DNA from 3 places in the Pseudomonas sp. YJ42 genome. Region 2 is predicted to be linked to each of the others. Evidence: predicted binding sites of a transcription regulator. Region 2 holds the regulator's gene; each other region holds the start of a gene.
What was found. The regulator sigma-54, encoded in region 2, starts transcription at its own class of promoters, with help from an activator protein. The targets are predictions, from matches to a motif close to ANTGGCATNNANNTTGCTNT.
Positions count from the first base shown of each region.

Region 1 (9,571 bases), 930 kb from region 2:
GCTCGCGTTGAGCAGGCCGTCGGCGATCAGCTCCGCCGCGGCCTCGCGATAGATTTGCGGGTGGTAGACGCGCTTGGCCATGTCCAGATACCAGCTGTCCGGCTTGGCCTCGGCGATCTGTCCCCAGCGGCGCATCTGCGTCAGGTACCAGATGGCGTCGGAGTAGTAGGGGTAGGTCGCGTGGTAGCGGAAGAACACGTTGAAGTCCGGCACGTCGCGCTTGTCGCCTTTTTCGAACTCGAAGGTGCCGGTCATGGAGTTGGCGATGACTTTGGCATCGGCGCCGACATATTCGGGGCGAGAGAGAATTTCCACCGCTTCCTGACGATTGGCGTTGTTGTCTTCATCGAGCCATTTGCCGGCGCGGATCAGCGCCTTGACCAGACGCTTGTGGGTTTCGGGGTTTGCTTCGGCCCAGGCCTTGGAGACGCCGAAGACCTTTTCCGACATGTTCTTGCGGATCGCGTAGTCGGCCACCACCGGCACGCCGATGCCCTTGAACACCGCTTGCTGATTCCAAGGCTCGCCGACGCTGTATCCATGGATAGTGCCGGCTTCCATGGTCGAGGGCATCTGCGGTGGCGGGGTTACCGAGAGCAACGCCTGGGCGTCGATCTGCCCGCTGATGTCGCCCTTGTTCGGTGCGTAGTAGCCAGGATGGATACCGCCGGCGGCGAGCCAGTAGCGCAGCTCGTAGTTGTGCGTCGAAACCGGGAACACCATGCCCAGGTTGAACGATTTCCCGCTGGCATTGAGCTGCTCGATCACCGGCTTGAGCGCGTCGGCCTTGATCGGATGCTGCGGTTTGCCGTCGACCATGGTCACGTTGGGCTTCATCTGCTCCCAGATCGCGTTGGACAAGGTGATGGCGTTGCCATTGAGGTCCATGGTGAAGGCCGTGATGATCTCCGCCTTGGTGCCGAAGCCGATGGTGGCGCCGATTGGCTGGCCGGAGAGCATGTGCGCGCCGTCCAGTTCGCCGTCGATGACGCGGTCCAGCAAGACCTTCCAGTTCGCCTGGGCCTCAAGCGTGACGTAGAGGCCTTCGTCCTCGAAAAAGCCCTTCTCGTAGGCGATCGCCAGGGGTGCCATGTCGGTGAGCTTGATAAAGCCGAGCTTGAGTTCTTCCTTTTCCGGTTCGGCCGCCCAGGCGGTCATCGGCACCAACTGCAGCAGGGCGGAGCAGCCCACGCTGGCCACAAGGGTCTTCAGCAGTGTACGGCGGGTCTTGCGCATGATTTATCCCTCAATCGCGAAACGAAAAAAGGCGTAACGGACGCCGCCTCCGCAAGAGCAGAGCGAGCACCGTTGACGCCTTTGTCAATTCGTCCCGATCACCGCCGTTGGCGACCCGAAGACGTGGTAATGGGGAAGTAGCAATCGGCTTGCCAGAGCGCAAGATTTTCCTTTTATTATTTTTATTTATATAAAAATCAGTAGCTTGTATAAGATACGGTACGCTCGATACGGTGTCGTCCGAGCGTTCAGCCAGCTGCGAGGTCGTGGCTGGCCCGATTGCCGTGCAGTGACGAGCCGATGAAGCGCCGTTTTGGTTCAGGGCGGAACGCGCGCCAAATCGCCCTGAGGACTTGTCTGCGACTCTGCAAAAAACAAAACCCGCCAAGTTGGCGGGGCTCGTTGTCGTGTCAGGAGCCGGTGCTGCTAGCCTGAATTGCTGCCCAGCAGATCGTTCATCGCGATGATCTGTTCGGCCACCTGGATAAGCTTCTGCTGGCGGCTCATGGCCTGGCGCCGCATGAGGGTGTAGGCCTCTTCCTCGTTGCAGCTGCGCATCTTCATCAGCATGCCCTTGGCCAGTTCAATGCGCTTGCGTTCGACCAGTTGCTGATCGCGTGCATGCAACTGTGCGCGGATCGCCTGGTCGCTCTCGAAGCGGGCCATGGCGACATCGAGGATGGGTTTCAGGCGCTGGGCCTGGATGCCTTCGACGATGTAGGCGCTGACGCCGGCGCGGATCGCCTGGCGCATGGCGTCTGGGTTGCTGTCGTCGGTGAACATGACGATGGGGCGGGGCTGGTCGCGGGTGACCATCACCACCTGCTCCATCACGTCGCGGCCGGGGGAATCGGTGTCGATCAGTACCACATCGGGGCGTATGGCCTCGACCCGCTCGGGAAGGTCGATGGTCAGGCCGGATTCCTCGATAACCTCGAAGCCGGCTTCTATAAGGGCGGTTCGCAGGCGGCCGACCTTGCGTGGGGTGTCGTCGATCAGGAGGACGCGAAGCATGGCTGTCTCCCTTAGCAGAGTACTGGAGGCACGGCGGAATCCGCCAAAGCATGCAGGGCGAAACTGCGGGCGTAGGCGGCCGGGTCGCTGCCATTCCAGCGGCTGCCGTCCATCAGCAGAGCGCTGCGCATGAGGGTGTCGGGCAGGGGGATATTCAGCGCTGTCGCCGCATCGCGATAGAGACTGGTCTGCTGCACGTTTTGAGCAACGGCAAGGTAATCGGGGTCTTCGCGCAGCAGGCCCCAGCGCCGTAGCTGGGTCATGAACCACAGACCGTCGGAATGGTAGGGCATGTTCACTTCACCGTTACCGAAGAAGCGAAGTGGATGCTTGTCCAACCAGGCGTGGCCAAGGCCGTCCTCATATTGGCCGAGAAAACGCGGCTCGATGGCCGCTACCGGTGCATCGACGTACTCGCTGCCGGCGATCAGGTGCGCGGTGCTGCGCCGATTCTCCTGGCTCTCGTCGATGAAGCGGCTCGCCTCGAGGACGGCCATGACCAGCGCGCGGGCGGTGTTGGGATTCTCCTCGACAAAGGCACGGGTGCAGCCCAGAACCTTTTCCGGGTGGTCGGGCCAGATCGATTGGCTTGTCGCCAGCGTAAACCCCATGTCCTCCTGGATCGCCTGGGCGCCCCAGGGCTCTCCGGCGCAGAAGCCGTCGATGCGTCGTGCCCGCAGGTGTGCAACCATCTGTGAGGGCGGCACCACCAGGGTGCGCACATCTTTCAGCGGGTGGATGCCGTAGGCCGCCAGCCAGTAGTAGAGCCAGAGGGCATGCGTACCGGTGGGGAAGGTCTGGGCCAAGGTGAGTTTTGCACCGCTCTGGCGCACGCACGTACTGAGTGCCTCCGGATCGGTCACGCCCGCCGCCTTGAGCGTGCTCGACAGGCTGATGCTCTGGCCGTTCTGGGCCAGGCCCATGAGCACCGCCATGTTCACCGGTGCGCTACCGCCAATGCCCAGATGCACGGCGTAGATCAGCCCGTACAGACCATGAGCGGCATCCAGTTCACCTTCGATCAGCTTGTCTCGCACGTTGGACCACGACGCCTGGCGCTGCAGGTTGAGCGTCAGGCCGTAAGGCTGCGCGAAGCCCTGGGTGGCAGCGACGATCAGTGAGGCGGCATCGGTCAGAGCCATGAAGCCTAGGTTGACGACGCGCTTTTCCGGTGCATCGCTGCCTGCGACCCAGGCCAGCGGATCAGGTCGCGAGGGTGTGTTGGGATGGGGCATGCTGGCGGGACCTTTGGCAATGCTGGGCGCGCGTATCGCGTATCGCCGTGGAGCAGCGATCGGCGCGCAGGGAAATCATATGCGAGGCAAAGCAAGCCACATGCCAAAGGAGTGAGCATCGATGCAAGCCCACCGGTGCTTCCGGGTGCCTGCTTGTGCTTCAGCGACCGGCCCGATGTGCTCAGGCTGCCTGGCGCAGCGATGAGGGTTAGCGTGGATATAGCGGTGGCAAGGCGCCGGTTTCCTGCTCGCTGGTTTCGGGCTGCGCAGTCGGCAGGCTCTGGATGGCCTGCCACAGCGCTTCACCCTGCCAGCGCTGGCCGGTCTCGCTGTAGAGCGCACCATTCAGGCCATCGAGTGCGTCTGATAAAGGGACGAAGCGTGCGGCCATGTCGGCCAAGGTTTCAGGTTGCTGACGCGCCCAGGCGTCGAGCGCGTGACGAGTCGCCTGGGTATCGTTGGCCAGGCATGCGCGTTTGAGGTCGTCGAGCAGGCTGCGGGGCGTGGGGCCGCTCTGAACGGTGCGAATCACCGCCGGCTGACTGCGGGCTCGCAGCCATAGGCCGAAACCGAGCAGGGTGGTCAGGGCCAGCACGGCGCTGCTCAGCTGCCATGGCCACAGCCGGTGCGCCTGGGCTTGCGGTTGCGGTGTATCGGCGTTTTCTTGCGAGGGCTGCTGAAGCTCGGGGTTGTCTGCAATCTGCAGCGCTCGTTCGGGGAGTGCGCTGCGCTCCAGTCGGTCTTCGACGGTGTTCCACCAGACCAGCTCCACGGGCGGCAGAACAAGATCACCGGCTCGCGTCGCCACCAGCGCCTCACGCTGTTCGCGGCTGCCGTTGACGCCATCTTCGCTGACCGCATCGTTCAGGCTCGGTTGGTCGGGATAGCGGCGCAGTCCTGGAACCGTTGGCGATTCGACCGGGGGCAGCTGCGCACTGGACAGACCCTCTGCTTTCACCAGCAGGCTGCGTGTCAGCGCCTCGCCGAGTTGTGCATCCTGCGGCTGCGGGCTCCAGGCTTCGACCAGGGTCAGATTGGTCGCCGGGAGCCAGGGGGCATCGGCGGGGTATTCGGCCGGCTTGGGTTTGACCTGCAGTGGGATCTCCGGCGATTTCACTTGAGTGGATTTGCCGAAGCGAGAGCCATAGTAGTCGCCATTGCCGGCGACCGTAGTTGCGCTGAACAGCTGAGCAGGAATACTCAGCGTGCCGCTTTTCTGCGGAAACAGCGCATAGCGGATTTCGATCACGCCATGACGAATGCCGTTGATGTCTTTTTCGTAGGTCCGCGGCTCGCCGAGCCGCTCGACCAACGCGTCGCTCATCTTCAAGGGCGAGAGCGTGCTGTCGTCATAGAGCGATACGGAATGGTAAATGCGCAGGGTCAGCACCACCTGCGCTTGTACATAGACACTGTCGTGATCGAGGCTGGAGTCGATGAATATCGGGGCGAGCGTATCGCCACCCCCGGGGCTGGGTTCGGTGACGTTGAGGGTGATCGGCTCGCTGCGCCAGTCGCCCAGCTGCAGCGGTGGAATGATCACGTAGCCGGTTTGCCGGGGCTGCAGGGTGATCAGCCAACGGGTGATTGCGCGCGCCTCGCCGTTGGCCCCGGATAGCTGGTTGTCCTGACGGGTACCGAGCACCTTGAAGAGACCCTCGAGTGGCTGCAGGTCGGGTTTGCCGAATACGGTGGCGTCCGCGGTTTCGAGTGTCAGCTCGACCATTTCGTCCAGGCTCAATTGCGTGCGGTCGACCCGGGCGATCAACGCAGCGGCATTCGCCTGGAAACCGAGCAGGAGCAAAAATACCAGTGCCGTCAGCCGCTTCATCGATTCATTTCCTGGCGCTTGCGTTGTTCGTAAAGAAATTTGCGGCGCAGCAGCTCGCCGGGGTTGTCGGGAATCTTGCGCAGCCACTGGTTCATCGCTTGGTCCTGCTCTGGATCGAAAGGCGCTTCCCGGGGCTGAGCAAGCGCTTCGTCTGCTTCGTCCTGTTCGTCTGGCACAGGGGATTCGGTTGGCGCAGCGTCTGCTGCATCGTTGCCCTTGCTGGAATCGTCCTGGCCGGATGCGTCGGGCGCGTCAGGCTGAGCAGCAGTGGCGCTGTTGCTCGATGACTTCTGCTCGGTTTGGCGAGCCTCTGGCGGTTCATCCTGCGCGGGCTCGTTCGAGGTCTGCTCTTGCTCTTGCTCCTGACGTTGACGCAGGGCGGCTTCAACGGTGGCTTTGTTGCGACGGGCCGGTTCCAGCTCCGGGTCGAGCTCCAATGCCTGATCATAGGCTTCTATGGCCGCTTCCAGTTCCTCATTGCGCGCCAGTGCATTACCACGGTTGTAATGGTCCGCTGCGGTATCGCCTTTGGCGAACTGCTTGGCGGCACCGGCAAAGTCACCCGCCTGGTAGCGGGCGTAGCCTTGCCATTGAGGGTCTTCGAAGCGCTCCGCTGCCTCGGCTGGACGTTGGGCTTCCAGCAGTCGCATGCCTTGCTGATCCGGCCGTAGCCATAGGTCCTGCATGCTCAGTGCGCTGGCGGGTTGCGGTATGACGATCAACAGCGGCAGGCAGAAAAGCCAACCGCGGCGCCCTCCACACGCGGCCAGCAACAGCAGCGGCAACAGCAGCCAGTAGCCTTGATCGAGCCAGGTATCGAGACGGGTCGAGTCATCCTGAGTCACTAGCGCGCCGCTGCGCTCCAGCAAACCGAGGCCTGCTAAGTCGCTGTCATCGATACGTGCCTGCTGATAGCGGCCTTCGATGCTGTTCGCGAAGCGGCGCATCGCGCCGTCATCCAACCGTGGGATCAGAATGGCGCCCGTTTCGTCCTTGAGGAAGCTGCCATCTTCGTTGGCGATGGGGGCGCCTTGCGCGGTACCGACGCCCAGAATAAGCAGTTGCTGATCGCTGTCCTCGAGCACGCTACGAATCGCGGTGCGCTCCTGTTCGTTCAGGCTGCTGCCGATCAACAGCAACCGACCGCGCCCATTCGCCCCTCGTGCAAGGAGTTCGATGCCATGCGCCACGGCCAGCTCCGCGCGGTGGCCGGGCTCCGGCATCAGGTCAGGCTGGAGGGCATCCAGTAGGTTCTGCGTCGTGGCGATATCGTTGGACAGCGGCACCAGGGTATGGGCGCTTCCGGCGAATGCAACTACCGCGGTTTGGGCATCGTCACGCGTGTGCAGCAGATCGAGAATCTTGCGCTTGGCCTGCTCCAGGCGATTGGGGCGGACATCGGCCGCGAGCATGGCCGGCGTGGTTTCCAGCAGTATCACCAGCGGATCGACACGTGACAGGTTGGGCTGTTCGGCATGCTGCCAACTCGGCCCCAGCAGCGCCACGCAGGCAAGCAGCCAGGCCGTACCGAGCAGCAGCCAGGGACGCCTGCTGTTGCGCAATTTGCCACGTGTCAGCAACGCAGCATGAAAGGCTTCGGGCAACAGGCGCTGCCAGCGGCCAATCTGCCGTTGACGATGCCAGAGTCGCCACAGCAGCCAGGCGAGTAGCGGCAGGATCAACAGCCAGAAGGGCCTGAGCACGTGGGGCAGCGCGTCGATCACAGCTGCTCCCCGCGCCAGATGAGGCGTTGCAATGCCGGCCTCCAGAGGCTGTTCGCCACCAGCAGCAGGCTGATCAACAATGCCGCTGACAGTGGCCAGACGTAGAGCGCATCGGCGACGCGTGCCTGGGCCGGCTGTTGTGCGGCCGGTTCGAGCTGATCGAGCGTGTCGCCAATGGCCTTCAGCTCGCTGCTCGAGCGTGCTCGGAAGTAATCGCCGCCAGTTCGCTCGGCAATTGCCCGCAGGGTTGGTTCGTCCAGCTCGGCACCCACGAAGCCGAAGCGCTGAAGTACGCCGCCAGCCTCCGCATCAGAGCCAATGCCGATGGTATGTATCCTGACGCCTTCTTCTGCAGCGAGGCGAGCGGCCAGCAGCGGGTCGAGCTCTCCGCCGTTGTTGGCACCGTCCGTGATCAACACCAGCACTCGGCTTTGCGCCGGACGCTCGCGCAGCCGCTTGATCGCCAGGCCGATGGCATCGCCGATGGCGGTGTTGCCGCCGGCGATACCGATCGCGGCCTCGTCGAGCCAGGTGCGCACGGTCTGTCGGTCGAAGGTCAGCGGTGCCTGCAGGTAGGCTTTGCTGCCGAAGAGAATCAGTCCGACGCGGTCGCCACGCCGCTCGATGATGAAATTGCCGAGCAGATGCTTGACCAGTTCCAGCCGACTGACCTCGTCGCCCTCCCATTGCATGTCCGGGTAGTCCATCGAGCCGGAGACGTCTACAGCCAGCAGCAGATCACGACCACTGGTGGGCAGCGGCAGGGGTTCGCCGAGCCATTGCGGCCGGGCGGCGGCCAATAACAGCAGCAACCAGACCACCAGATAGGGAAGTTGTTGACGCCACGCGGGAAGCGCGACGCCGGCGCGACGGCCGGCCAGCGGTTCCAGTTCTCCGATGAAACTGACCTTCAGCGCGGCATCGCCGCTGTCGGCGGCCGGCAGCAGCCAGCGCAACACCCAGGGTAGCGGCAGCAGGAGAAAAATCCACGGCCACGCCAGTTCAAACATGCTTGCGAATCCAGATCTGCACGGCCTGCTCCAAACCCTGGATGGCCTTGTCGTCCAGTTGGCATTCGGCGCGGTAAACCCCTTCGACCAGCACCATCCAGCGCGTCAGGCCGGCTGCCGGGCAACGACTGTCGAGAAACGCCAGCCAGGCACGGCCGCTGAGCGTATGCGGGTGATCGTCCGGATAGCGGGTGCGACAGAGGCGTTTGAGCAGCCCGTTGAGCTGCTGCAGCCACTGATTGGCCGGCTGGCCCCCGTAGGGCTTGTTCAACTGAGCGAGCTCGTCCAATGCGATCTGCCGCTGGGGGTCGACGGTCACTTCGGCTTCGACTTTCGCTCGTTGTCGCCGTTGCCATGGGCGCAAACGCAGTAGCAGAAGTACGCTGAGCATCAGCGCGGCGACGAACCACCAGCCGGGCGCCGGAGGCCACCCACTGATCGGGGCGGGTGCGATCAGCGGCTCGAGCTGATCAAGGGAACTCATCGATGCGCTCCGGGATGTTGCACGCTGAGGTGCTCGCGTAGCTGGTCGACCAGATCACGCTGGGTATCCAGCGGCATCAGTGGCAGCCGCAGACGATCGGCCAGGCGCCGCCAGCGGGCGGTGCGGGCTTCGCCCTGGAGTCGGTAGGCCTGGCGGATGGCCGCATCGTGGCTGTCCAGTTCCAACCGCGCGCCGAACTGGGCAAAGCGCAACAGGCCGGCGGCAGGTAAGGCATGGTCGAGCGGATCGAATACCGGGACCAGTAACAGGTCGACGTGGCGGGCGAGCAGGCTCAGCTGCTGTTCAGCGGCATCGCTCAGGGCGCGCTCGTCACAGATGATCACCGCCAGGCTGCCGGGACGCAGCACTTCGCGAGCGCGTCTCAATGCCAGCCCGAAGGCATCCGCATCGCTGCTCTGGTCGGTACTCAACCCGGTGTTGGCGCGGGCCAGACGATCGAGTAGTTGAAGCAGACTCTGCTTGCTGCGTCGAGGTTTGATCTCATGGTGTTCGCCGTGGCCGAACACCAGCCCACCGACACGGTCGTTATGGCTCAGTGCGGCCCAGCCGACCAGACTCGCCGCCTGCGCGGCGAGCACGGATTTGAAGGCCAGGCCGCTACCGAAGAACAATCGCGAGCTCTGTTCCACAAGGATATAAATGGGCCGCTCGCGCTCCTCGTGGAACAGTTTGGTGTGCGGTTCCTGAGTGCGCGCCGTTACCCGCCAGTCGATGGTGCGGACATCATCGCCCGCCTGATAGATACGCACCTGATCGAAGTCCACCCCGCGTCCGCGGAGCTTCGAATGATGCAACCCGACCAGTGGACTGCGACGGTGCGGACTGGAGAACAACGGGACTTCGCGAACCCGATGACGAATATCGATCAGCTCGGCCAGGCTCACGTGAACTCCCTCGCCGGGCGAGGGCGGAGCGTGGCGGGCGACCGACGGCAAGGGGTGCATCAGGCCACCGCCACGACGTCGAGGATGCGCTGCAGCACCCGATCCTGGTCGATGCCGGCGGCTTCTGCTTCG
Region 1 covers NZ_CP178378.1:1,050,605-1,060,175, reverse strand. Annotated here, with positions in the region: gene ACL0K2_RS04610 (CmpA/NrtA family ABC transporter substrate-binding protein) at 1-1,236, opposite strand, end outside; gene ACL0K2_RS04605 (ANTAR domain-containing response regulator) at 1,663-2,250, opposite strand; gene ACL0K2_RS04600 (CmpA/NrtA family ABC transporter substrate-binding protein) at 2,262-3,485, opposite strand; gene ACL0K2_RS04595 (BatD family protein) at 3,694-5,316, opposite strand; gene ACL0K2_RS04590 (VWA domain-containing protein) at 5,313-7,040, opposite strand; gene ACL0K2_RS04585 (vWA domain-containing protein) at 7,037-8,050, opposite strand; gene ACL0K2_RS04580 (DUF4381 domain-containing protein) at 8,043-8,534, opposite strand; gene ACL0K2_RS04575 (DUF58 domain-containing protein) at 8,531-9,499, opposite strand; gene ACL0K2_RS04570 (AAA family ATPase) at 9,499-9,571, opposite strand, start outside.
Region 1: ACL0K2_RS04600 (CmpA/NrtA family ABC transporter substrate-binding protein) is a predicted target of sigma-54. The motif match lies at 3,574-3,593, and genes of this name have one in related genera.

Region 2 (9,571 bases):
GTTGCTGATCGCCCTGCTGCTGATCGCAGTCGGCTACTGGAACATCCGCCCCGAGAGCTTCATGCAGGAAGCTCCCGTGAGCCAGGGCGGCGAAACGCCGATCGATTTCTATGTCGTCAACTCTCGGACCATTCAGTATCAGCCAGACGGCAAGCGCAATTACGAGCTGTCCGCCGAGAAGGTGGAGCACATCAAGGCCAGTGACGTCAGCCTGCTGACTCGCCCCGACCTTCATTCCTACAGGGGCTCCGATCTGCCGTGGCATGTGACCAGTGAGCGCGGTGAAGTCGGCCCACAGGGCGAGGAAGTCGAGTTGATCGACAACGTCAGGGTCGAGCGGAACGACGCCAAGGGACGCCCTACGATTATCACTTCCAGTCGAATGACGGTGTTTCCCGAGAAGGATTACGCCGAGACCCGCCAACCCGTTAGAATCGTCGCCGCAAACGGCGTAACGACCGCGACGGGTATGAAAGCGTACCTGAACGAAGGCAGGATGCTCCTGCTATCCAATGTAAGAGGCCAGCATGAGCTGCGTTAAGACCCTTCCTTTCCTGCTCGGTGTGAGCATTTTCCTGCTCGGCGCGAACGCCCATGCGCTCCCCGAGGACCGCAATCAGCCGATCCGCGTGCAGGCCGATACAGCGGAACTGGACGATCGACAGGGCGTTGCCGTGTATCGCGGCGACGTGGTCATCACCCAAGGCACCATGAAGATCACTGGCAATACGGTAACCATCACTCAGAACAAGAACGGTGATGTCGAGGTCTTCACCTCCATCGGCAAGCCCGCGTACTACGAGCAGAAGCCGGCAGCGGACAAGGAAATCGTCAAGGCGTATGGCCTGACCATCCAGTATTTCGCCGCCAACGAACGCATCGTGCTGATCGACCAGGCGAAAGTCGTGCAGGAAGGCAATACCTTCGAAGGCGAGAAAATCGTCTATGACACACAGCGGCAGATCGTCAATGCCGGCCGCGCCACCGATACCGATGTCACTACGCCGCGCCCTCGCGTGGACATGGTCATTCAGCCGCGCAAGAAGGACCAACAGGCCGCGGAGCAGACCGAGTAATGGCGATTCTCAAGGCCCAGCATCTGGCGAAAAGCTACAAAAGCCGACAGGTCGTGCGCGATGTAAGCCTGTCCATCGAAAGCGGGCAGATCGTCGGCCTGCTCGGACCGAACGGCGCCGGCAAGACCACCTGTTTCTACATGATCGTTGGCCTTGTCAAGGCCGACCAGGGACGAGTGCTGATCGACGACCAGGATGTGACCTACCTGCCTATGCATGGCCGTGCCCGGGCCGGCATCGGCTATCTGCCGCAGGAAGCCTCGATCTTTCGCAAGCTGTCGGTGACCGACAACATCATGGCGATCCTGGAAACCCGCAAGGATCTGGATCGCAGCGGTCGCCAACAGGCTCTGGAAGGGCTGCTGCAGGAATTCCACATCCACCACATCCGCGACAGCCTGGGTATGAGCCTGTCCGGCGGTGAGCGGCGCCGCGTCGAGATCGCTCGAGCATTGGCTACCGCACCCAAATTCATCCTCCTGGACGAACCTTTCGCCGGCGTCGATCCGATTTCGGTCGGGGACATCAAGCAGATCATCCACCATCTCAAAGCGAAGGGCATCGGCGTGCTCATCACCGACCACAACGTGCGCGAGACGTTGGATATCTGCGAAACCGCCTACATTGTCAACGACGGCCAACTGATTGCCGAGGGCAACGCGGAAACGATCCTGGCCAATCAGTTGGTCAAGGAAGTCTACCTCGGACACGAATTCCGACTCTGATGCCAATTTTTCCATCGAGGCGAACATCTAGGGCTAGGCAAAGGCTTCGTTAGCAGGCATATAATTTGCTTACATTGGCGCCCGCGGCGTCAGCGAAATCGGAACAGGCGCGGTTGCGCCGGCAAACAAGGTTCGAAGTCCTCTGCCATGAAACCATCGCTAGTCCTGAAGATGGGCCAGCAGCTGACGATGACACCGCAGCTGCAACAAGCCATACGACTGCTCCAATTGTCCACGCTCGATCTCCAGCAGGAGATTCAGGAAGCACTGGACTCGAATCCCATGCTCGAGCGTGAAGAGGACGGAGACGACTTCGACAACTCCGATCCGATGGCCGAGTCCATCGAAAAGAAGCCGGAAAGCACTTCGAGCGAACAGAGCGAGCCGGATAACCATTACGAAGAGCCCATCAACACGGTGGAGAACCTCGAGGAAGGCGACTGGGGCGATCGCATCCCTGAAGAGCTTCCGGTAGACACCGCCTGGGAAGATATCTATCAGACCAGCGCCAGCAGCCTTCCCAGCAGTGATGACGACGAATGGGATTTCACCACCCGCACCTCCTCCGGAGAGAGCCTGCAAAGCCATCTGCTTTGGCAACTCAATCTCGCCCCGATGAGCGACACCGATCGCCTCATTGCAGCCACCCTGATCGACTGCATTAACCCCCAGGGCTATCTCGACGAAACCCTCGAGGAAGTCCTTGAGTCTTTCGATCCTGAACTCGAAATCGAGCTCGACGAAATCGAAGTGGTACTACGCCGCATCCAGCAATTCGAACCTGCCGGGATCGGTGCGCGTGATTTGCGCGAATGCCTGCTGCTGCAACTGCGCCAGCTCCCCGAGCGGACCCCTTGGCTGGGCGAGGCGATGCGGCTGGTGAGTGACCATCTGGACACCCTCGGTGGACGCGACTACAGCCTGCTGATGCGCCGAATGAAGCTCAAGGAAGACGAGCTGCGTCAGGTCATCGACCTCATTCAAACACTCAATCCACGGCCCGGCTCGCAGATCGAAGCAGGCGAGCCCGAGTATGTCGTGCCCGACGTGATCGTGCGCAAGCACAATGGCCGCTGGCTGGTCGAACTGAACCAAGAGGCGATGCCGCGCCTGCGGGTAAATCCGCAGTATGCCGGCTTCGTCAAGCGTGCCGACTCCAGCGCCGACAACACGTTCATGCGCAACCAGCTGCAGGAAGCGCGCTGGTTCATCAAGAGCCTCCTCAGTCGCAACGAGACGCTGATGAAGGTCGCCACGCAGATCGTCGAGCATCAGCGTGGCTTCTTCGAGCATGGCGATGAAGCCATGAAGCCGCTGGTATTGCATGACATCGCCGAGGCGGTAGGCATGCATGAGTCGACGATCTCGCGGGTCACGACCCAGAAATATATGCACACGCCTCGCGGCATCTACGAGCTGAAATATTTCTTCTCCAGCCACGTCAGTACGGCCGAAGGTGGCGAGTGCTCTTCTACCGCCATACGCGCGATCCTCAAGAAGCTGGTCGCCGCGGAAAACCCGAAAAAGCCATTGAGCGACAGCAAGATCGCTGGTTTACTGGAGGCACAGGGTATTCAAGTTGCACGCCGCACCGTCGCCAAGTACCGCGAATCACTCGGTATTGCGCCGTCCAGCGAGCGTAAGCGGTTGATGTAAATGCCAGGCGACCTGGTCGATTTCTTCCGGTGGCGGGTGCTCAGCTCGCCAATTCGCACGTGGCAAAAAGGAGATGCAGTATGCAAGTCAACATCACTGGCCTTCACCTGGAAATCACAGAAGCCCTGCGTGACTACGTCGAGGAAAAATTCGACAGACTGGAACGGCACTTCGACCGCATCATTGCCGTCCAGGTGATTCTCCAGGTCGAAAAGCTCAAGCAGAAGGCCGAAGCCACGCTGCACGTAGCCGGGCGCGAAGTCGTCGCCAACGCCGAACACGCAGATATGTACGCCGCCATAGACCTGCTTGCCGACAAGCTCGACCGGCAGCTTATCAAGCACAAAGAAAAACAGCTCGACCATAACCAGGGCGTCCTAGCTCGCTGACCCATCATGATCCGAATCGAAAACATTCTGACCCCCGGTCGTTCCTTGGTGAACGTACCGGGCGGCAGCAAGAAACGCGTCCTGGAACAGATCGCCAAGGTGCTCGGCCAAGACCTTCCAGACCTGGACTCCCAAGCCATCTTCGAGAGCTTCATCGCCCGCGAAAAACTTGGCTCCACCGGCTTCGGCAACGGAATTGCCATCCCCCATTGCCGCATGCCCGGCTGTACATCACCGCTCAGCGCGGTGCTGCGGCTCGATGCGCCAGTGGACTTCGATGCCATCGACGGCGCGCCGGTCGATCTGCTATTCGTGCTGTTGGTGCCGGAAGCGGCGACCGACGAACACCTCGAACTGCTTCGTCAGATCGCCAGCATGCTGGACCGCGAGGACGTTCGTGAACGTTTACGCCAGGCCCCAACGGGACAGCATCTGTATCAGGCTATCGTCGATATTCAGAGCGGTCGCTAGCGCAACGGCATTGCCTACGCTGAGTGAGGAAAGAGACGTGCCTTCTATCTGCCCACACCCAACCCGCCTGCGCTACGTACTGCAAGGCGTTCGAGCCCCCGCTCTGCCGGACCTCTTGCTGCGATGCGCCTGATCATCGTCAGTGGTCGGTCCGGGTCGGGCAAAAGCACGGCGCTCGACGTGCTCGAGGATAACGGCTTCTACTGCATCGACAACCTTCCCGCGGGCCTGCTGCCGGAGTTGGCGGAACGTGCATTGCTGCATACGGAGCTGCTGCAGCCGCAGGTCGCGGTATCTATCGACGCGCGTAATCTGCCGAGCCAGCTGAAGCGCTTTCCGGAACTACTCGAAGATGTCCGCGCCCGCTATATCCAGTGCGACGTGCTGTATCTCGATGCGGCGGACGAGACGCTGCTCAAGCGCTTCTCGGAAACGCGACGGCGACATCCACTGACCAATCAGAATCGCTCCCTGGCCGAAGCCATTCTTGACGAAGAGCTGCTACTGGCGCCCATCATCGACCACGCCGATCTGAAGATCGACACAACGCACCTGAACCTCTATCAGCTACGTGACACGCTGAAACTGCGCCTGCTGAACAAACCTGAGCCGGGCACGGCGTTTCTCTTCGAGTCTTTTGGTTTCAAACGAGGCATGCCAGTGGACGCCGACCTGGTGTTCGACGTGCGCTGCCTGCCCAATCCTTACTGGAAAGCCGACCTGCGTGAATTTTCCGGACTGGATCAGCCCGTTGTCGATTACCTCGCGACACAAGCGGACGTCGAAGAGATGTTCCAGGACATTCTGGCCTACCTGAGTAAATGGCTTCCGCGTTTCGCCGCCAGCAACCGCGCCTATGTCACGGTCGCCATCGGTTGCACCGGTGGGCATCACCGCTCGGTCTATCTCGCTGAGCGGCTCGGTCAGGCGCTACGCGAACCACTGAAGAACGTCCAGGTCCGCCACCGCGATCTGGCTTAGGAATACACATGCCCTCGTGCGAGATCACCATCATCAACAAGCTGGGGCTGCACGCCCGCGCGGCGGCCAAGTTCGTCGGTGTTGCCAACCAGTTCCCCTGTGACATCCGAGTCGGACGCTGTCCGGCCAGCCTCATCGACGGCAAGAGCATCATGGCCGTGATGATGCTCGCCGCCAGCAAAGGCACCATCCTGCACCTGCACGCCGAAGGTGAGCGGGAGCAGGAGGCACTCGAGGCGTTGATCGCGCTGATCGAAAACTATTTCGAAGAAGGCGAATAAAGCCACGTCAAGAAACGCGTTGCCGTTCTAGCTAGCTGCCCGCCACTTTCATCCGTTCGATCAGCACCGAGCCGGTATGAATGCTACTGCGCGTCTCGACGTCACAGCCCACCGCGACGATCTGACGGAACATATCGCGCAGGTTGCCGGCGATGGTGACTTCCTGGACCGGAAACTGGATCTCGCCGTTCTCCACCCAAAAACCTCCGGCGCCGCGTGAGTAGTCGCCGGTCACCAGATTCAAGCCCTGCCCCATCAGTTCGGTGACCAGCAAACCACGCCCCATACGACGGATCAGTGCGGTCTGATCTTCATCACCATGGGTAACGAAAAGGTTGTGTACACCGCCCGCGTTGGCGGTGCTGGGCATGCCCAACTTGCGTCCGGAGTAGGTTCCCAACACATAGGAAAGCAGCCTGCCCTTCTCGACGAATGGCTTGGCATAGGTCGCCAGACCATCACCGTCATAGGACGAACTGGCCAGACCACGGAGCAAATGCGGGCGCTCGTCGAGACTCAACCACTCGGGAAACAGCGTCTGCCCCAACGCATCTTCCAGATAGGAGGACTTGCGATAGAGGTTGCCACCCGAAATCGCGGCGAGGAAGTGCCCGAACAGCCCCGTCGCCAGTTCCGAGGAGAACAGCACCGGGACGTCACAGGTCGGTACGGGACGAGCGCCCAAACGGCGGACGGCGCGTTCGGCGGCACGCCGGCCAATCGACTCGGCGGACGCCAGGTCACCCGCGACACGACTGACGTCGTAGTGGTAGTCACGCTGCATCTGCCCATCGGCTTCGGCGATCATCACACTGCTGAGGCTGTGACGAGTGCTGCAGTAGGTACCGATAAAACCGTTGCTGTTGCCATAGCCGCGGCAGCCCAGATGGGTGCTAAGGCTGGTGCCGTCAGCATTTAGAATGCGTTTGTCGGTGTCGAACGCAGCTGCCTCGCAGCTAAGCGCCAGTTCGACGGCCTGGTCCGGGGAAATGTCCCACGGATGATAGAGATCGAGATCAGGCACGTCCTTGGCCATCAGCGTCGGATCGGCAAGCCCGGCGAACTCGTCTTCCGAGGCATGCTTGGCGATCGCCAGCGCGGCTGCCACGGTTTCGCGAATCGCTTCATCGCCGCTACCGGTGGTACTTGCCGAGCCTTTGCGCTGACCAACGTACAGCGTGATGCCGAAACCCTGATCCCGATTGAACTCGACCGTCTCCACTTCTCGCTGACGAACCGTGGTCGACAGGCCCTGCTCCATCGAGACGGACACCTCGCAGGCGCTGGCACCCTGCCGGCTGGCCTCCTCTATGATCCGCGCGACCTTTTCACGCAATCCGGGCAACGCATGCGGGCCGATCCCCTCAATCTCGCTCATAAACACTCCAACAACTGATTCGATCCAATCGCAACCACCGCGCTCGGCTGAGCTCCACGGCAAGGCTGCTGTTATCATGGCGGCATTCCCTACTGGACCAACCCCATGTCTGATATTTCCGATCTCGACGGTTTCGAGGAAAAAAGCAAAACCCAGGTCAAGCGTGAACTGCATGCCCTGCAGGAGCTGGGTGAACGCCTCACGACCCTCAAGCCCGACGTCCTGGACCGCCTACCGCTCACCGATGCCCTGCGCAAGGCCCTGGGCGATGCGCCGAAGCACACCGCGCACATCGCACGCAAACGCCACCTGCAGTACATCGGCAAACTGATGCGTGATCAGGATGTCGACGCCATCCTGGCCCTGGTTGACCAGCTCGACGCCTCCACTCGGCAATACAACGAACGCTTCCATGCGCTGGAACGCTGGCGTGACCGCCTCATTGCCGGTAACGACGAAACCCTCGAAGCCTTCATTACCGAGTATCCCGAGACCGACCGCCAGCATCTACGTGGCCTGATCCGTCACGCTCAGCACGAAGCGGCACGAAACAAGCCGCCTGCAGCCAGCCGCAAGATCTTCAAGTACATCCGCGGGCTGGACGAGACCCTGCGCGGCTTGCGCTAGGTACTGGCACATCGTCATGACCCGACGCTGCGTCAAGCCCCTGTACCACCAACCGTGATGCCATCGATCTTCAGGGTCGGCTGACCCACACCGACCGGTACCGACTGGCCGTCTTTGCCACAAGTGCCAACGCCGCTATCCAGCGCCAGGTCGGTACCGACCATCGAGACCTTGTTCATTACCTCCGGTCCATTGCCGATCAAGGTGGCGCCCTTCACCGGCGCGGTAATCTTGCCATCCTCGATCAAGTAAGCCTCGCTGGTCGAGAACACGAACTTGCCGCTGGTGATGTCCACCTGCCCGCCGCCGAGGCTCGCACAGTAGATGCCCTTTTTCACCGAGCGAATGATTTCCTCCGGATCGCTCTCGCCGGCCAGCATGTAGGTGTTGGTCATCCGCGGCATCGGCAGGTGAGCATAGGACTCGCGTCGGCCGTTGCCGGTAGGTGCGACGCCCATCAAGCGCGCGTTGAGCTTGTCCTGAATGTAACCCTTGAGTATGCCGTTCTCGATCAGCGTGGTGCACTGAGTAGGCGTGCCCTCGTCGTCTACGCTGAGCGACCCGCGGCGGTTGGCCAGCGTGCCGTCGTCAACGATGGTGCACAGTTTGGACGCCACCTGCTGACCGATCCGACCGCTGTAGGCCGAACTGCCCTTGCGATTGAAGTCACCTTCCAGGCCATGACCTACCGCCTCATGCAGCAATACCCCGGACCAGCCTGGCCCGAGCACCACCGGCAGCGTGCCGGCCGGTGCCGCCACGGCCTCAAGGTTGACCAGCGCCTGTCGCAGCGCCTCGCGCGCATAGCCCATAGCCCGGTCTTCGCTGAGGAAGTAATCGTATCCGGTACGCCCGCCGCCACCCTGGCCGCCACGCTCACGACGGCCGTTCTGCTCGACGATGACGCTGACGTTGAAGCGCACCAGCGGGCGAATATCCGCTGCCATGCCGCCGTCAAGGCCGGCCACCAGAATGTGCTCCCATACGCCCGCCAGGCTGACCGTGACCTGCTTGATACGCGGATCCAGGGCCCGCGTCGCGACGTCGATCCGCTTGAGCAGCTCGACTTTCTCTGCTCGACCGAGCCCGTCCAGCGGGTTGTCTCGGCCATACAGCGGCGCGAAGTCGGCCTTCGACAGCACCTGCACACGGCCTTGCTGGCCGCCGCGGGCAATCGAGCGCGCGGCCTCGGCGGCCTGGCGCAGCGCATCAGCGGTGATCGCGTTGCTGTAGGCGAAACCGGTCTTTTCACCGGACAGCGCGCGCACGCCCACACCTTGCTCCAGGTGGAAGCCGCCTTCCTTGACGATGCCGTCTTCCAGCACCCAGGACTCGGTCACCTGGTCCTGGAAATACAGATCCGCGGCATCGATGCCGGGGCCGGCCAACTCGCCGAGCAAACCCGGCAGGTCATCGAGTTCCAACCCACCCGGTGTCAGCAGGCGCTCGGTGACAGGTAACAACAGTTCACTCATATCTACTCCAAGGTGCCCGAGACAATGCGGGGCGCAGTGAATCGGCGATGGTCCAGCACGGGCATGCGCTGACGCGTCGCAGCCTGATCGGCCGCATCTCGGTCGGCTACCAGTGCCGCTTCGCCCGTCGATTGCTCGCCCAACACACGCCCCCAGTAATCCACGATAGACGAATGACCATGGGTCAACCGTCCGCCAGGGTGTTCGCCCCCCTGTGCTGCGGCCAGCATATAGCATTGCGTCTCGATGGCCCGCGTGCGTATCAACATCTCCCAATGCGCCTGGCCGGTGACGGTGGTAAAAGCCGACGGGACGCTGATCAACTCGGCGCCGGCCAACCGCAGGGCCGCATACAGCTCGGCGAAACGCAGGTCATAGCAGACCGTCATGCCCAGTCGTCCCACCGGCGTATCGACGACCACCACCCGCTCGCCCGCCGCGTAGTCGTCCGACTCCCGATAACGGCCACGCGCGTCACTGATCTGGGCGTCGAACAAATGCAGTTTGTCGTA
Region 2 covers NZ_CP178378.1:1,981,919-1,991,489, forward strand. Annotated here, with positions in the region: gene lptC (LPS export ABC transporter periplasmic protein LptC) at 1-541, shown strand, start outside; gene lptA (lipopolysaccharide transport periplasmic protein LptA) at 528-1,076, shown strand; gene lptB (LPS export ABC transporter ATP-binding protein) at 1,076-1,801, shown strand; gene ACL0K2_RS08940 (RNA polymerase factor sigma-54) at 1,949-3,457, shown strand; gene hpf (ribosome hibernation-promoting factor, HPF/YfiA family) at 3,538-3,846, shown strand; gene ptsN (PTS IIA-like nitrogen regulatory protein PtsN) at 3,853-4,317, shown strand; gene rapZ (RNase adapter RapZ) at 4,441-5,298, shown strand; gene ACL0K2_RS08960 (HPr family phosphocarrier protein) at 5,307-5,579, shown strand; gene pmbA (metalloprotease PmbA) at 5,611-6,957, opposite strand; gene yjgA (ribosome biogenesis factor YjgA) at 7,063-7,584, shown strand; gene tldD (metalloprotease TldD) at 7,617-9,059, opposite strand; gene ACL0K2_RS08980 (carbon-nitrogen hydrolase family protein) at 9,062-9,571, opposite strand, start outside.

Region 3 (9,571 bases), 500 kb from region 2:
GGCGCGGCACGTTGATCACGCGTAGAAAGGCGTTGTCGTCGTCCGGATTGACCAGCAGGCGGAAGTAGCTCATCAGGTCCTTCACTTCCTGACGGGCGAAGAAGCTAGTGCCGCCGGACAGCCGATAGGGAATCTGGTGGTGCTGCAGCTTCAGCTCGATCAGCTTGGCCTGGTAGTTGCCGCGATAGAGGATGGCGAAATCGCTGTAGGGCCGTTGGGTCTTCAGGTGCAGGGTGAGGATTTCCATCGCCACCCGCTCGGCCTCGGCTTCCTCGTTGCGGCAGCGGATCACTCGGATCGGATCGCCATGGCCCATTTCCGACCACAGCTGTTTCTCGAAGGCGTGCGGGTTATTGGCGATCAGGATGTTCGCGCACTTGAGGATACGGCTGGTGGAGCGGTAGTTCTGCTCGAGCATCACCACCTTGAGCGAGGGGAAGTCCTCCTTCAGCTGCATCAGATTTTCCGGCCGCGCGCCGCGCCAGGCGTAGATCGACTGGTCATCGTCGCCCACCACGGTGAAGTGCGCGCGCTCCTGCACCAGCAGTTTGACCAGCAAATACTGGCTGGCGTTGGTGTCCTGGTACTCGTCCACCAGCATGTAGCGCACCTTGTTGCGCCACTTCTCCAGCACCTCGGGGTGGTTCTGGAACAGCTTGACCGGCTGCATGATGAGGTCGTCGAAATCCACCGCGTTGTACGCCTTGAGCGTGCGCTGGTAGTGGGTGTAGACGATAGCGGCGGTCTGCTCCTTGGGGTTGCGTGCGTTTTCGAGCGCCTCTTCAGGCAGGATCAGGTCGTTCTTCCAGTTGCCGATGTAGCCCTTGATCTCGTCCACGCCGTCGTCACCGGCGTATTCCTTCTGCATGATGTCGGTCAGCAGCGCCTTGATGTCGCCCTCATCGAAGATCGAGAAGCCGGGCTTGTAACCCAACTTGGCGTATTCCTTGCGAATGATGTTCAGACCGAGGTTGTGAAAGGTCGAGACCGTCAGGCCGCGGCCTTCCCCGCCGCGCAGCAGGCTGCTGACGCGCTCCTTCATTTCACGGGCGGCCTTGTTGGTGAAGGTCACGGCGACGATGTACTGGGCGCGGATGCCGCACTGCTGGATCAGGTAGGCGATCTTGCGGGTGATCACGCTGGTCTTGCCGGAGCCGGCGCCGGCGAGCACCAGCATGGGGCCGCCGACGTAGTTCACGGCTTCCTGCTGCCGGGGGTTGAGTCGGGACATTCTCGTTCGGTCTGTTGAAGCGGGGGGCGAGAGTTTAGCAGGGCAAGCCCTGCCAGATGACGTTGACCAGGCTTCGTGCCTACCAGTCGTCGCCCGCCGTACTCAGTTTTGGACAGGAATGCTCTAGTCTATGCGCGCCGTGACCGCCTTAGGCTGTTCAGTCACCGCTCCGCTTCGCACAAGGAGGTGTGCCGTCGAGGTGGCCAACCATCCTCTTGCTCCGCACGAACCGGGGACACACCGTGACAGCGCCCATCCAACCCATGCGTCTGGTTCTGCTGGCAGACGAGCCCGAGTGGGGCGAACGTTTGCACGCCGCGCTGGTCGCGTTGCGTAGCCAACACCTGCTGCTGATCGCCGATGACTGGCCCTCCGCCGCTGCGCATCTGGCTGAAGCGGGTCACGTCTTGCTGCTCACCACGCCGCGCCGCCGCCCGGCTTCGGGCCGTTTTCCCATTCCTACCATGCTCCTGCTCGACGAAGAGCCGGACGAGGCGCCCGAGGGCGTTGTCGACTGGCTGGTCGGTTCGCAGTTCAGCGCTGATGTGTTGCGCCGCAGCCTGCGTTATGCACGAGAACGGTGCACTCTGCATGCGGCACTGCAGCGCCTGTCCGAGCAGGACCCGCTGACAGGAGTCGTGAACCGCCAGGGATTCCAGGCGTTGCTTGCGGGAGAGCTGGCGGAGCACGACGGCGGGGGGTTGGCCCTGGGACTGCTGGACCTGGACAATTTTCGCCGGGTCAACGAGGCGCTGGGGCACCAGGCCGGTGACGGGCTGATCCTGCAAGTGGTGGCGCGCTTGAAGGCGCAGCTGGAGGTTGGCGACCGGATCGCGCGGCTGGGTGGCGACGAATTCGGCCTGCTACTGGATACCGGGCGCCGCTCCGGGCGCGCCGAGCAGGTAGCCGATCGGGTGGTGGAAGCCTTGGCCGAGCCTTACTGGCTCGACGGCGAAAGCCTGATGCTCGGCTGCAGCCTTGGGCTGGCCCACGCCAAGGCCGACACCGATGCCGATCAGCTGCTATGGCTGGCGCAGGTTGCCATGCGGCAGGCCAAGGCCAAGCAAGGGTGTACCTGGTATCTCTACAACGAGCGGGTCAATCGCAGCGCCAGCAGCCTGGCGGACTTGGAAGGTGAGCTGCGCCGTGCGCTGCGCCGCGATGATCTGGAATTGCACTATCAGCCGCGGCTGTGCATGGAGACCGGTCGCATCGTCGGCTTGGAAGCGCTGGTGCGCTGGCCACATGCCTCGCGCGGCCTGCTGGCCCCGGATGAGTTCATTCCCATGGCCGAGGAAAGCGGGCTGATCGTGCCGCTGGGCTACTGGGTGATTTCGCGGGCGCTGCGCGACATGCAGAGCCTGCGCGAGAAGGGCTCCGGGGAACTGCACATGGCGGTCAACCTGTCGTTCCGGCAGTTTCAGGACAGTCAATTGCTGGTCACCCTGCAGCGACTGATCGAGGAGCGCGGTGTGGACCCGCGCTGGCTTGAATTCGAGCTCACCGAGACCGCGGTGATGCGCCGCAGCGATCAGGTCAGCGGGACCATGAGCGCGCTGGCGGAGCTGGGTGTGCGCTTCTCGCTGGACGATTTCGGCACCGGATTTTCGTCGTTCGTGCACCTGAGCCGGCTTCCTATCAGCCTGCTGAAAATCGACAAGAGCTTCGTCGATGGGGTCAGCGCCAAGGCGGACAACAGCCTGGTCCAGGCCATGATCGGTCTGGCTCATGACCTGGGGCTAGAGGTGGTGGCCGAAGGCGTGGAACGGGCCGGTCAGTTGAAACTGCTGGAGCGCTACGGCGCCAATCAGGTGCAGGGCTACCTGATCAGCAAGCCGCTGCCACTGGCGGAGCTGGAGCGCTTCCTGGATCAGGAGCATCAGGCCCAGCTCAGCGGCTGAGGCGAACGCCGGGTGCGGCACCCGGCGCCCAGCCGGCTAGCGCACCATGTGCAGGAAGTGCATGTGTTTCTCGTACTGGTCGAGGATGTCGCCGATGACGCCCTCGCGGCTCCAGCCCATCACATCGTAGTTCTGTCCGCCTTCCTTGAGGTGCACCTCGGCGCGGTAGTAGTTGCGCTCGTCCTCGTCACCTTCTTCGGTGACGACGAAGCTCGGCATCGGATAGCCGCGCGGACGGATCTGGTAGATGAAGTCGGGAGCGCCCTCGTGGGTGATCGCCAACCCGGTACGGTTGTCCTCACCGCTGGTCAGTTCGACGCTGTAGCCCTGCTGGCGCAGCTCCTCGGCCACTGCAGTACAGGCCGGGGCCGCAACTTCCCTGATGAAGCGCTCCACATCGCGGCGGCGCGGGTACTTGGTCAGGTTCTGCACGCGTCGCCGCCAACCGCCTTCCTGCGGCGCGGTGGGCGTGGTGCTGAGTGATTGATAGCGCAGGCCTTGCTTGGTGGCATCGACGCGCAACGCCTTGAGCAGCCCCCACATGGCGCAGAGCAGCACCAGGGTGAAGGGCAGCGCGCTGGCGATCGTGGCGGTCTGCAAGGCCGTCAGGCCATCGGCGAGCAGCAGCGCGATGGCCACCGCGCCCATGGAACCGGCCCAGAACACGCGCTGCCAGACGGGCGTCTGGCCTTGGCCACCGGAAGCGAGCATGTCCACCACCAGCGCACCGGAGTCCGCCGAGGTGACGAAGAACACCACGACCATGATGATCGCGATCAGCGATAGCAGCGAGGCAAAGGGGAAGTGCTCGAGAAAGGCGAACAGCGCCAATGAGCTGTCGCGCTCGATGGCTTCACCCAGACTGGTTACGTGGTCCCAGAGAATCATGTGAATCGCGGTATCGCCGAACACCGTCATCCAAAGCAACGTGAAGGCAGTCGGCACCAACAGGACGCCGGTGACGAATTCGCGAATGGTGCGGCCACGCGAGATCCGCGCGATGAACAGCCCGACAAAGGGCGACCAGGCCAGCCACCAGCCCCAGTAGAACAGCGTCCAGCCGCCTATCCAATCGTTCGGCTCGTAGGCGTAGAGATTGAAGGTAGCGGTGACGATCTGGGAGAAGTAGTTACCGGTGTTCTGCACGAAGGTCTGCAGGATGAACACGGTGGGGCCGGCGATCAGTACCAAAAGCAGCAACAGGACCGCCAACGTCAGGTTCAACTCGGACAGCCGGCGTACGCCCTTGTCCAGCCCGGTGACCACGGAAATGGTCGCCAGCAACGTGGTGCCTGCGATCAGTGCGATCTGTACCGGTATCGATACCGGCAGCCCATAAAGATGGTTCAAGCCGGTGTTGATCTGGGTGACCCCAAGACCCAGAGAGGTGGCGACGCCGAGTACGGTGCCAATGATGGCGAAGATATCCACCGCGTGGCCGATCGGGCCATGAATACGTTCACCGATCAGCGGGTACAGGGCCGAGCGCAGAGTCAGCGGCAACCCTTGCCGATAGCTGAAATAGGCCAGGATCATCGCGACGATGGCGTAGATAGCCCAGGCGTGTAGTCCCCAGTGGAAGAAGGTGATTTTCATCGCTTCGCGTGCGGCGTCTACAGTGCCGCCTTCGCCGACCGGGGGGGATAGAAAGTGCATCACCGGCTCGGCGACGCCGAAGAACATCAGACCGATACCCATGCCCGCCGAGAACAGCATCGAGAACCAGGTGAGGTAGCTATAGTCCGGCTCGCTGTGATCGGGGCCGAGCTTGATTTCTCCGTACCGGCTGAGGGCCAGCAACACCACCATCAGCAGAATGATCGCCACGGCAAGAATGTACAGCCAACTGACATTGGCGATGATCCAGGCCTGGACATCGCTGAAGACGCGCTGAGCATGCTCCGGGGTGGCGACGCTGTAGATCACCAGCATCAGGATCAGAACGGCAGAGCCGTAGAAAACGGGGGGGTTGAGGGTAGGGGAAGAAGACTTGTTGGCCTCCATGCTGCGCTCCTTTGATAACCGATTAGGGAGTGGCCGCCTGTGGCGAAGAGGACGCAATCTAACATATCGGTCAGCTTTCGACCGGACACGCAGGTCGTCCACTGCCTCGCTTCGCTGGTTGGGCCGCCTGGAAATCCGGTTTGCAATTGAATTACCGATTCCAATCGATCGCCGTTGGAGGGGGCGTAACTCAGCCGCCCTGGCTGCCGGGTCTGTACTGCAGGGCTTCGGCCAGGTGCGCACGGCCGATGGCCGTGTGCTGCTGCAGGTCTGCCAGGGTCCGCGCGACTTTCAGGATCCGGTGCGCGGCGCGCAGCGAAAGTCCGAGTCGCTCGCAGGCGCGTTCCAGCCATTGCTGGTCCTCGGCTTGCAATTGGCAATGGCTGCGCAGACCGCTGAGGTCGAGGAATGCATTGGCGCAGCCTTGGCGCTGCAACTGGATGCGTCGCGCTTCGGCGACCTGGGCCGCGACCTGTGCAGTGGTTTCGCTGCCGGCCAGTGGTGCGTTCAGTGCCGTGGCTTCGCGTGCCACGGTGAGGTGCAGGTCGATACGATCGAGCAACGGCCCGGACAGCTTGCCGCGGTAGCGCTGAATCTGATCGGGTGAACAGCGGCAGCGCCCGCTCGGGTCGCCCAGGTAGCCGCAGGGGCAGGGGTTCATCGCCGCGACCAGTTGAAAGCGAGCCGGGAATCGCACCTTGTCCCGTGCCCGGGCAATAACGATGCAGCCTGATTCCAGTGGCTCGCGGAGCACCTCCAGGACTTTGCGATCGAATTCCGGCAGCTCATCGAGAAACAACACGCCCTGGTGCGCCAAGGTGATTTCGCCCGGCCGCGGTCGGCTACCACCGCCAACCAGAGCCGGTCCCGATGCACTGTGATGGGGCTGACGGAAAGGCCGCTGCGGCCAATGCTCGAGCGGTGACTGGCTGGCGACCGAATGAATCGCCGCGACTTCCAACGCCTCCTGCTCTTCCAGAGGCGGTAGCAGGCCCGGAAGACGGCTGGCGAGGAGCGTCTTGCCGGTGCCCGGCGGCCCGGAAAACAAAAGGTTGTGCGCGCCCGCCGCAGCGACCAGCAGGCCGCGCTTGGCGGCAACTTGGCCTTGCACCTCGGCCAGGTCGGGATAGGGCAACAGTTGACGCAGCAAACCTTGGGCTTCGAACGGCGCAAGAGGCGCGACGCCATTGAAATGCGCTGCGACCTCGAGCAAATGATCGGCGGCGTAGACCACCAGGCCAGAGGCCAGGCTGGCTTCCTCGGCATTGGCGCGTGGTACCAGCAGAGCACGTCCGGCTTTGCGTGCGGCCAGTGCGGCGGGCAGAACGCCCTGAACCGGGCGTAGCGCTCCAGACAGTGCCAGCTCGCCCAGGCATTCGAGGCTATCGAGGCGGTCCGGGGGAATCTGACCGCTCGCCGCGAGAATACCCAAGGCGATGGCCAGATCGAAGCGGCCACCGTCTTTCGGCAAGTCCGCCGGGGCCAGATTGAGGGTTATACGGCGGGCAGGAAAGTCAAAGTCGGAGGTCAGAATCGCGCTGCGCACACGATCCTTGCTTTCCTTGACGGCGGTCTCCGGCAGTCCGACCAGCGCCAGCGAGGGCAAGCCGTTGGCCAGGTGGGCTTCCACGGTGACGCTGGGCGCCTCGACGCCCACCTGGGCGCGGCTATGAACAATGGCAAGGGACATTCGATCACTCCTTTGATCGTGTCGCCACCGGGTTTATTCGGAGGCGGGGGGCACCAGTCTTTCTTCCAGCTCGGCGACCTTGGCCTCGAGCGCTTCGAGCCGCGCCCGTGTGCGGGCCAGGACGACCATCTGGCTGTCGAACTCGTCACGACTGACGACATCCAGCTTACTCAGCGCGCCCTGCACGATCCCTTTCAGCTGGGCTTCGATTTCCGGGCGGGGTAGTGGCGTTTCGCCGTTGAACAGGCGCGAAGCCTGGGAGCCGATGGCGTCGAGAAAAGCTTTGGGTGGAAACATGAGCATCACCTGTTTCTGAGCGGCGGGCAGTGTAACACGGGCCGTCCGCGGTCATTTTTTACCAGCATGCACGATTATGGGCAGACGCCTGCGTCGTTGTGCGCGGTATTGGTGCGCGGTTGCGCTGGTTCGCTACAGGCACCACGGCATCCCGGCGTCGCGGAACGCACCAGACCGCGCTTTCCAGCAAACTGGCACCGATTCTGCTTGGAGGGCCATGACGATGCACCAGAGCGTTGCGGTGCGCAGGCGATTCGGGACGTTTCGTCGGATCGGTTGATGGTGTCGGGAGTCGCTCGGCCACGCCGGCGCGTTACAAGAGCCAGACACTGAGCTTAGACTTGAGCCGGGTTCGTACTTCTGGGGCAAGTCCACCTAACGGGAGAGTTTCATGAAACTAGTCACTGCCATCATCAAGCCGTTCAAGCTGGACGACGTACGCGAGTCGCTGTCCGAGATCGGTGTTCAAGGCATCACAGTCACCGAGGTCAAGGGTTTCGGGCGCCAGAAAGGCCATACCGAGCTGTATCGCGGTGCCGAGTACGTGGTCGATTTTCTGCCGAAAGTGAAGATCGACGTGGCGATTGCCGACGATCAGCTCGATCGGGTGATCGAAGCCATCACCAAGGCGGCCAATACCGGCAAGATCGGTGACGGCAAGATTTTCGTCGTCAATTTGGAACAGGCCATCCGCATCCGGACAGGCGAAACCGATACCGACGCGATCTGATCGGCTTCGTCGCGTAGGGAGCGATTGACCGGGCGGAGACGCCCGAGTTCGCCGAAATCAGCCAAGCCAACCGAGTCTGATTTCTCGCTGCCACGCACGATCTCGATCATTTTGCGATTGCCTGCCTAGCAGGCCTACGAACCCCACGCCCCAGGAGTAAAACCATGACTCTGCGAAAATTCGCAGGGCTAGGAGCCCTTTTGTCTCTGATCAGCCCCGGCATCGCCATGGCGCAGGAGGCAACGCTTGATTCAGGTGACACGGCATGGATGCTCACAGCCACTGCGCTGGTGCTGTTCATGACGATTCCAGGCCTGGCACTGTTCTACGGCGGCATGGTCCGTTCCAAGAACATTCTGTCGGTCATGATGCAGTGCTTCGCCATCACTGGCCTGATGAGCATCCTCTGGATGGTCTACGGTTACAGCCTGGCCTTCGACACGGCTGGCATGGAAGCGGGGGTCACCAATCTCAATTCCTTCGTTGGCGGTCTGGGGCGTGTCTTCCTCAGCGGGCTGACGCCGGACAGCCTCACCGGTACCGTGCCGGAGAGCGTGTTCATCACCTTCCAGATGACCTTCGCCATCATCACTCCGGCGCTTATCGTCGGTGCCTTCGCCGAACGTATGAAGTTCTCCGCGATGCTGGTGTTCATGGGTGTCTGGTTCACCCTGGTCTATGCGCCCATCGCGCATATGGTTTGGGGTGGCGACGGCGGCCTGATGTGGGATTGGGGGGTGCTCGACTTCGCCGGCGGCACCGTGGTGCACATCAATGCCGGTATCGCAGGCTTGGTGGCGTGCATCGTGCTCGGCAAGCGCAAGGGCTTCCCCACCACGCCGATGGCGCCGCATAACCTGGGCCTGACCCTGGTTGGTGCAGCGATGCTGTGGGTCGGTTGGTTCGGCTTCAACGCCGGGTCCTCACTGGCCTCCAACGGCACCGCCGGCATGGCCATGCTGGTTACCCAGATCGCGACGGCTGCCGCGGCACTGGCCTGGATGTTCGCCGAGTGGCTGACTCACGGCAAACCCAGCGCGCTGGGCATCGCTTCGGGCGTGGTTGCCGGTCTGGTTGCCGTTACCCCGGCTGCCGGCACCGTGGGCCCGATGGGTGCGCTGATCATCGGTCTGGCCTCTGGCGCCATCTGCTTCTTCTGTGCCACCAGTCTGAAACGCAAGCTCGGTTACGACGACTCCCTGGACGCCTTTGGCGTGCATGGCGTCGGCGGCATCGTCGGTGCGTTGTTGACGGGTGTGTTCGCGGCTCCGGCGCTGGGCGGCTTCGGTGAAGTGGACAACATCGCGCTGCAGCTGTGGATCCAATTCAAGGGTGTGCTGTTCACCGTCGTGTACACCGCCATCGTCACCTTCGTGATTCTCAAGGTGATCGATGTGGTGATGGGGCTGCGGGTCAGCGAAGAAGAGGAAACCATCGGCCTCGACCTCAGCCTGCACAACGAGCGTGGCTACAACCTGTAAGCACACGGAGTGCGCCCGGAGCCAACCCGGGCGCCTTTAACCGAACAGCGTCGTGAGGCGCTCGGCAAAAGGTGATAACAAATGGATAGCACAGCACTGATACCCGTTCAGTACGGACTCGATACCTTCTACTTCCTTATCTGCGGCGCGCTGGTGATGTGGATGGCGGCCGGTTTTTCCATGCTCGAAGCCGGTCTGGTCCGGGCGAAGAACACCGCCGAGATACTCACCAAGAAC
Region 3 covers NZ_CP178378.1:2,478,092-2,487,662, reverse strand. Annotated here, with positions in the region: gene rep (DNA helicase Rep) at 1-1,231, opposite strand, end outside; gene ACL0K2_RS11315 (putative bifunctional diguanylate cyclase/phosphodiesterase) at 1,495-3,132, shown strand; gene ACL0K2_RS11310 (BCCT family transporter) at 3,169-5,136, opposite strand; gene ACL0K2_RS11305 (YifB family Mg chelatase-like AAA ATPase) at 5,327-6,826, opposite strand; gene ACL0K2_RS11300 (accessory factor UbiK family protein) at 6,860-7,123, opposite strand; gene glnK (P-II family nitrogen regulator) at 7,515-7,853, shown strand; gene ACL0K2_RS11290 (ammonium transporter) at 8,018-9,334, shown strand; gene ACL0K2_RS11285 (ammonium transporter) at 9,416-9,571, shown strand, end outside.
Region 3: glnK (P-II family nitrogen regulator) is a predicted target of sigma-54. The motif match lies at 7,314-7,333, and genes of this name have one in related genera.